DNA from 3 places in the Aquamicrobium terrae genome. Region 3 is predicted to be linked to each of the others. Evidence: riboswitches for the same ligand, from Rfam matches in the RefSeq annotation. Region 3 holds a riboswitch; each other region holds the start of a gene.
What was found. A riboswitch is a leader RNA that binds a small molecule or an ion and turns the genes downstream of it on or off. The one in region 3 is predicted to bind thiamine pyrophosphate.
Positions count from the first base shown of each region.

Region 1: it holds a riboswitch for thiamine pyrophosphate, as region 3 does, so the genes downstream of both, thiB (thiamine ABC transporter substrate binding subunit) here and ACVCNR_RS13085 (ABC transporter permease) in region 3, are expected to answer to the same signal.
Region 2: it holds a riboswitch for thiamine pyrophosphate, as region 3 does, so the genes downstream of both, ACVCNR_RS06365 (TenA family protein) here and ACVCNR_RS13085 (ABC transporter permease) in region 3, are expected to answer to the same signal.

Region 1 is NZ_JBRKLZ010000001.1:1,729,687-1,732,005, forward strand. It holds gene thiB (thiamine ABC transporter substrate binding subunit) at 1-766, opposite strand, end outside; TPP riboswitch at 809-922, opposite strand; gene ACVCNR_RS08730 (thiamine diphosphokinase) at 1,008-1,652, shown strand; gene ACVCNR_RS08735 (ABC-F family ATP-binding cassette domain-containing protein) at 1,654-2,319, shown strand, end outside.
Region 2 is NZ_JBRKLZ010000001.1:1,275,777-1,278,095, forward strand. It holds gene ACVCNR_RS06360 (TenA family protein) at 1-568, opposite strand, end outside; gene ACVCNR_RS06365 (TenA family protein) at 572-1,219, opposite strand; TPP riboswitch at 1,309-1,423, opposite strand; rRNA gene rrf (5S ribosomal RNA) at 1,657-1,771, opposite strand; rRNA gene ACVCNR_RS06375 (23S ribosomal RNA) at 1,970-2,319, opposite strand, start outside.
Region 3 is NZ_JBRKLZ010000001.1:2,664,789-2,667,107, forward strand. It holds gene ACVCNR_RS13080 (ABC transporter substrate-binding protein) at 1-334, opposite strand, end outside; gene ACVCNR_RS13085 (ABC transporter permease) at 331-1,110, opposite strand; TPP riboswitch at 1,231-1,333, opposite strand; gene ACVCNR_RS13090 (alkaline phosphatase) at 1,483-2,319, shown strand, end outside.

The sequences.
Region 1 (2,319 bases), 940 kb from region 3:
CGGCAATGGTGATGCCGGCCACCTCGACCTGAAGATAATGCCCTTCGGAAAAAGCGACGGCCTGATAGCGCTCGGTCTTGTCGGCGATCATGTGATAGGCGGGCGAGGTGGTGTAGGACAGCACCATCGGTGCCTCGCCCTTGGTGAACAGCCCGTAGGCCTCGCTCCAGCCCGGCGTCACCGTCAGCACGCGGCCTTTCAGCTTTTCCCAGGCAGCACCCGCCTCGTCGCCATAGACGGCGCGCACCCACAGCAACAGGCCGAGGCCCGGCGTCGAGGTGCGCGGGTCCTGGATGACGATTTTTTGCGCCTTGTCGCCCTCGACCAGCTCCTTGAGGCTGGCCGGCGGATTGGGCAGCTTCTCGGTGTCGTAGACCACGGCGAAATAGCCGTAGTCGTAGGGCACGAACATATCGTCGTTCCAGCCGCCTGGAACATCCACCTGCGGCGTCGCCCCATGGGCCACGAACAGCCCGGTGCCGCGCGCCTCGGCGGTGAGGTTGGTGTCGAGGCCGAGCACGATGTCGGCCTTGGTGGAGGCGCCTTCCAGCTTCAGCCGGTTGAGCAGGGCCACCCCATCGGCCACCGAGACGAAATCGACCTCGCAGCCGCATTCGGCCTCGAAATTCGTCTTCACCTGCGGGCCGGGGCCCCAGTCGGCGGTGAAGCTGTCATAGGTGTAGATGGTCAGCTTGCCTTGCGCCGAAGCGGGCGCGGCGGCCAACAGGGCCGCAGCCGACAGAAGGGATAAAAGCACTGTGCGCATCGGCGCCTCCTTGGTTTCGTCTCAGGGGGTCGAGGCGCCGGCTGTCCGACAGCTTCTAATCCCTCCGCCGGTACAAGCCGGATCAGGTTCAGCGGGTTGGCTTTGAGGCCTCTCAGCCGGGCCGCGTTGACGCGTCCGGCACCCCGTTAGAGCATTTTCAGAAATAGGCCCCCGCGCGCCGCGACGCAAGAGAGGCGGCGCTCTTCCGTTCCACGGACGGGGCTGCTAATGCCCTCGTCCCATGAGCCGATACACCATCCTTCTCGGCGGCGAGCTTGTCCGCACCCCCGCCCTCGACCGCCAGATCGCGGGAACGCGCATCGTCGCCGCCGATTCCGGCATCCGCCATGCCGAAACCCTCGGCATCGTGCCGGAGCTTTGGGTGGGCGACTTCGATTCCGCCCCCCCGGTGCTGCCGGAACGCCTGAAAACGGTGCCGAAGCGACAATTCCCCTCCGACAAGGACAGCACCGACGGCGAACTGGCGGTGGACATCGCGCTGGAACAGGGCGCGACCGCGCTGGTGCTGGCCGGCGCCTTCGGCGGCGCCCGCGCCGACCATGCCTTCCTGCATCTGGCGCTGGCGCTGCGGCTGGCCGAGACGGGCGTCGACGTGCTGCTGACCAGCGGCACGCAGGAAGGGCGGCCCCTGCCGCATGCGGCGGCAACCTTCGACTATGCCGAAGGCACGCTGTTTTCGATCCTCGGCTTTTCGGATCTGGCCGGCCTCACCGTGCGCGGCGCGAAATGGGAGCTGGCCTCGGTCACGGTGCCGTTCGGCTCGTCGCTCACCATGTCGAACGAGGTTCGCGGCACGCTCAGCGTCGAACTCGCACAGGGCCGCGCCATGCTGCTCGCCCATCCGCTGGCCGGAAAGGAAGGCTGACATGGCCCCGCCGCTTCTCAACCTTGCCGGCATCCGCCTCACCTTCGGCGGCACGCCGCTGCTCGACGGCGCCGACCTCACCGTCGGCCCCGGCGACCGCATCGCGCTGGTCGGCCGCAACGGCTCCGGCAAATCGACACTGCTGAAGATCGCCGCCGGCCTCGCCGAAGCGCAGGACGGCGAGATCTTCCGCCAGCCCACGGCCACCATCCGCTACCTGCCGCAGGCGCCCGACATGGACGGATTCGCCACGGTGCGCGCCTATGTCGAGGCGGGCCTCGGCCCCGCCGACGATCCCTACCGCGCCACCTATCTGCTCGAACATCTGGGCCTCACCGGCGAGGAAATACCGGCCGAGCTTTCCGGCGGCGAGGCGCGCCGCGCCGCCCTTGCCCGCGTCATGGCCCCGGAGCCGGACATCCTGCTGCTCGACGAGCCGACCAACCATCTCGACCTCAATGTCATCGAATGGCTGGAGGAAGAGCTGATCCGTTCCGCCTCGGCGCTGGTCGTCATTTCCCACGACCGCCGTTTCCTCGAGCGCGTCTCGCGCGCCACCGTCTGGCTGGATCGCGGCCAGACAAGGCGGCTGGACCGGAGCTTTGCCCATTTCGAGGAATGGCGCGATAAGATTCTGGAGGAAGAGGAGCGCGAGCAGCATAAGCTC
Region 2 (2,319 bases), 1.4 Mb from region 3:
TCATCGAGCGCGCCGCCAGATCGTCGAGCAGGTTGCGTGAACCGACGGCAAGCTGCTGGAATGCATCCCCGGCATATTCGCCGATCCATTCACGGTACGGGTGGTCTTTCAGTGCGGCGACGCCGTTTGGCGCCAATGCCTTGCCGATCTCGGCATAGCCGATGACACACGGCGCGAGCGCGACATGGAGGTCCAGCAGGTCGCCGGCCGCGCCGCAGTCGAGCACGAAACGGGTATAGGCGACGGTTGCCTGATGCTCCGGCACGGAGTGGAGTTGCTCGGGCAAGAGCCCCCAGCGCCCGCACAGCCGCACATGCAGCTCCGTCTCGTCGAGTATGCCGGAAAGCCCCGCCTGCGCCGCCCGGATTTCGGGAATGGTGCGGCTCTTGTAAGCCGCGAGCGCCCAGGCGCGCGAGAACTGGATGAGGAACAGATAGTCCTGCACCAGATAGGCCCGGAACGCCGCCTCGGGCAGCGTGCCCGCGCCGAGCTGCCACACGAATTCATGACCGACATAGCTCTGCCAGTCAGCGGCGGCAGCCTGCTTCAGCCGTTCGAACACATCCATTGCTTACTCTCCACTCTCATAGGCTGCATCGAAGAACGCCAGTTCCAGCGCCACGGCACGCGAGAAGAAATCGCGGCTCGTCTCCGATTCCGCCGGCCCGACACGGTCAAGCTCGGCGCGCAGGAAAGCCACGAAATCCCGGAAATCGGGATTGTCGTGCAGGGTGATCCACTCCGCGTGGACGAAGTTTCGCGGCAGCGGCGCCAGCGCCTTCATGGCCCAGTCGAGATAGAGCCATTCGGCGACATTGAGCACGGCAAGTGCCGCCGCATAGGAACGCGTGGCCGCCGCCTCGCGCATGATCGACTTGAAACCGGTGGTGGGCTGCGTGTCGGCAATGGCCGCCCGCTGCTTTTCGCTGACGCCGAGCGCGTCGAACGCGCGCAGGAAGTAGGTGTTCTCCTCCCCCGACACCATGCCGATAAAGCGCCCGAAGCGCAGCCGCGCCTCGAAACTGTCGCTGGTGGCGATGGCCGCGCCCAGCAAGGTCAGGAAGCTGTCGAGAAAGCGGTGGTCCTGCACGAGATAGGAGGCCATTACCTCGTCGGGCACCATGCCCTGAAACAGTTCCTGGACGAAGCGGTGCTCGACCGCCCGCGTCCAGGCCGGCTGGCTTTCTCGTTTCAAGGTTTCGGTGAAGCGTTCGGTCATCGTGCTGTCCTTTCGTGGATGACAGCGAGACCGTCTGTTTCAGGCTTTGTTTCTGGCATGGGCGGCCTCGCAAGGAGGCCGGCAAAAGGCAGCTTGAAATTCGCCATCCCTTCGCCGGCATGATCCGGATCAGGTTCGAAGGGTCACCGCGCTGCTTGCGCCAGCGGTCTCTCAGCCCCTTGCGGGACTCCCCTTGGTGAGATCGTCTTTTAGGAAATAAGGATTGGCCTGTCACCCCTCGCCTCGCTTCAACGGCAAAGGGTCCACCAAATTTTCAGAGAGGGGCAGCGGGACTCCCCCTGTCCGGTCAACTCCACGAGGCGTGGCAGCCACAGCCTCGCCGCAAACGCAAAACGCCGCCCCGAAGGGCGGCGTTCCGAAATCAGGAAAATGAGCTGTTCTGGATGACGATGAGAAGATTTTCATGCGTTTAGCAGACCTGGCAGCGACCTACTCTCCCGCGTCTTGAGACGAAGTACCATCGGCGCAGGGGCGTTTCACGGCCGTGTTCGGAATGGGAACGGGTGCAGCCGCCCCGCCATGACCACCAGGTCGGCAAAGCGCATGTTATCTGAGAAGCTGTTTTGTGCTGATGTTTTGCGTGTCTGCCTTGATCGCCTTTCAGCCGTCAGGCTGCAAGGTCGACCGACCGTCGGCGCTTGTGCGCCGCGCCCGCGCAGCGCCGCCCGAAGGGCGGAACCAGCGTGAGCGATAACAGACATCGCGCAGCGATGAACATTAGGAATGAGAACGATCAAGCCGATCGAACTATTAGTACCGGTAAGCTTCAAGCGTTGCCGCTCTTCCACACCCGGCCTATCAACGTGGTCGTCTTCCACGGTTCTTGAGGGAATACTCGTTTTCAGGTGGGTTTCCCGCTTAGATGCCTTCAGCGGTTATCCCGTCCGTATATAGCTACCCTGCTATGCGGCTGGCGCCACAACAGGTCCACCAGAGATACGTCCATCCCGGTCCTCTCGTACTAGGGACAGATCCTGTCAATATTCCTACACCCACGGCAGATAGGGACCGAACTGTCTCACGACGTTCTGAACCCAACTCACGTACCGCTTTAAATGGCGAACAGCCATACCCTTGGG
Region 3 (2,319 bases):
CCGTCAGCGTGTTGAGCGGGGTCTCGACCAGCGTTCCGAAGCGCACCAGCGACACGCCCGCGTCATGGTCGAGATAGAGGTTCGGCTGGTAGTGGATGCCGATCTCCGCCTTGCCGGAAGCAACGGCGCGCGGCACGATCGAGGGGTCGGCCGGCGGCACCAGTTCCACATCCAGCCCGGCCTCCTCGAACAGGCCGAGTTCCTTCGCCACCACCAGCGGTGCGTGGTCGGGATTGACGAACCATTCCAGCATCACGGTGAGCTTGTCGGCGGCATGGGCCGCCCCGGCCGTGGCGACGGACAGCAGGAGCGCGAGCGCGCAGGGTCGAATCATGTTGGCTTCCTTTGCTTGGGAGTGGAGGAAAAATCGCCTTCGCGCGCCCAGGGCGTGAGAAGGGGGGCAAGGAGGTCGACGGCCCGCCGCAGCGCCAGCGCCAGCACGGCGATGACGGCCATGGCCGCGAACATGGTGTCGGTCTGCATGCGGGCGTTGGCCTGCACCATGACGAAGCCGAGCCCGGCCGAGGCGCCCACCCATTCGCCGATGACCGCGCCCAGTGGGGCAAGGGGTGCTGCGACCCGCAGGCCCGAAATCAGGGCGGGCAAGGCAAGCGGTACGCGCAGCAGGAACAGCGTCTGCCGGTGACTGGCCGGGGTGAGAGCGGCGGCATCGACGATTTCGTGCGGCGTGCGGCGCAGCCCGTCGGCAAAGGCGGACGCCACTGGAAAGAAGATGATGAGCGTGGTCATCACCACCTTGGAGGTCATCCCGAAGCCGAACCACAGCACCAGCAGCGGCGCGATGACGAAGACCGGGAAGGCTTGCAGCACCAGCACCATCGGCCAGACGGCGCGCCCGAGTCGCGGGAAGGTGGCGATGGCAAGCGCGGTGGCGATGCCGGCCGTCATGCCGGCCGCGAAACCGGCGGCGATCTCGGCCAGGGTCACCAGCGCGTTGTCGAGAAGATAAAGCGGCTGCCGCCGGAAAGCGGTCGCGACCTCGAGCGGCGTGGGCAATATGTAGCGCGGCGGGGCGAAGGCGATGACGATCGCCTGCCATGAAGCCACCAGCACAAGGGCGGTGCGCAGCGCTGCCGAGACAGCCGACATGGACGCCGGCCCCTAGAAGGGAAGCCGTGTCGGTGGGCGAGGCTCGTATTTCGAATGCATGGCGATCTCCCGACTTGTCATCATGGAGATCCAGGTGTGCGAAGAATTGGCAGGATTGCCCGAAGGCCCTCGTTCCGTTCCTACGCCGGCATAACCCGGATCAGGTTCAAGGGTCCGGCTCTTCGCCATCTCAGCGCCGTGCGGCGCCCCCCTCGGAATGGCGCCATCTATGTTGCAAGCCGGCTGTGCTGTCAAGCGAGGTCAATGGAACCGGAGCGGCTTTGTCATCGGCCTGTCTCAAAGCCGTCATCGCGCTGTAATGTGCCGGCCCTAGCAAGCGGGTCTCTTTCGACGTTCACGGAGAACACGACAATGCGCAGCCTGCTCGCCATCCTGACCGCAACGACCGTACTGGTGCCGGCCGTTGCCGGCGCGGCCACGGTCTACCCGCTCGACCGGGCGACGATCCTCAGCGCGTCGCCCTTCGACCTGAAGGTGGAGTTCGACGGCGTCGTCGCCGGCTCCGATGTCAGCGTCACCATCAACGGCAAGCCGGCTGCCGAAGTGTTCGGCAAGGAAGCCACTTTCATCGAGAAGGAAGACGGTGTCGAGGCTTCCGCCGTGCGCCTTGAAGGCGTGACGATTGCCGAGCCCGGCACCTACACGGTTGTCGCCAAGGCCGGCGACGAGGAAAAGACCGTGACCTGGGAGGTTTACGGCACCTCCGCCGAGCCCAGGGCGAAGAACGTCATCTTCCTGATCGCCGACGGTCTTTCGGTGGCGCATCGCACCGCCGCGCGCATCATGTCCAGGGGCATGACCGAGGGCAAGGCCAACGGCCGTCTCAACATGGACGACCTCGACCGCATGGCCTTCATCGGCACCTCGTCCACCGAGGCCGTCGCCACCGACAGCGCCAACACCATGTCGGCCTACATGACCGGCCACAAGAGCGCCGTGAACGCGCTGGGCGTCTATGCCGACCGCACCGCCGATCCGTTCGACGATCCGAAGGTCGAGACGCTGGTCGAGGCGCTGCGCCGCCAGACGTCCAAGTCGGTGGGCATCGTCACCACATCCGAGCTACAGGACGCGACGCCTGCCGCGCTCTTCGCCCACACCCGCCGCCGCGCCGAGAAGGCCGCCATCAACACCCAGATCTTCGATCTGAAGCCCGAGGTCATTCTCGGTGGTGGTTCGGCCTACTTC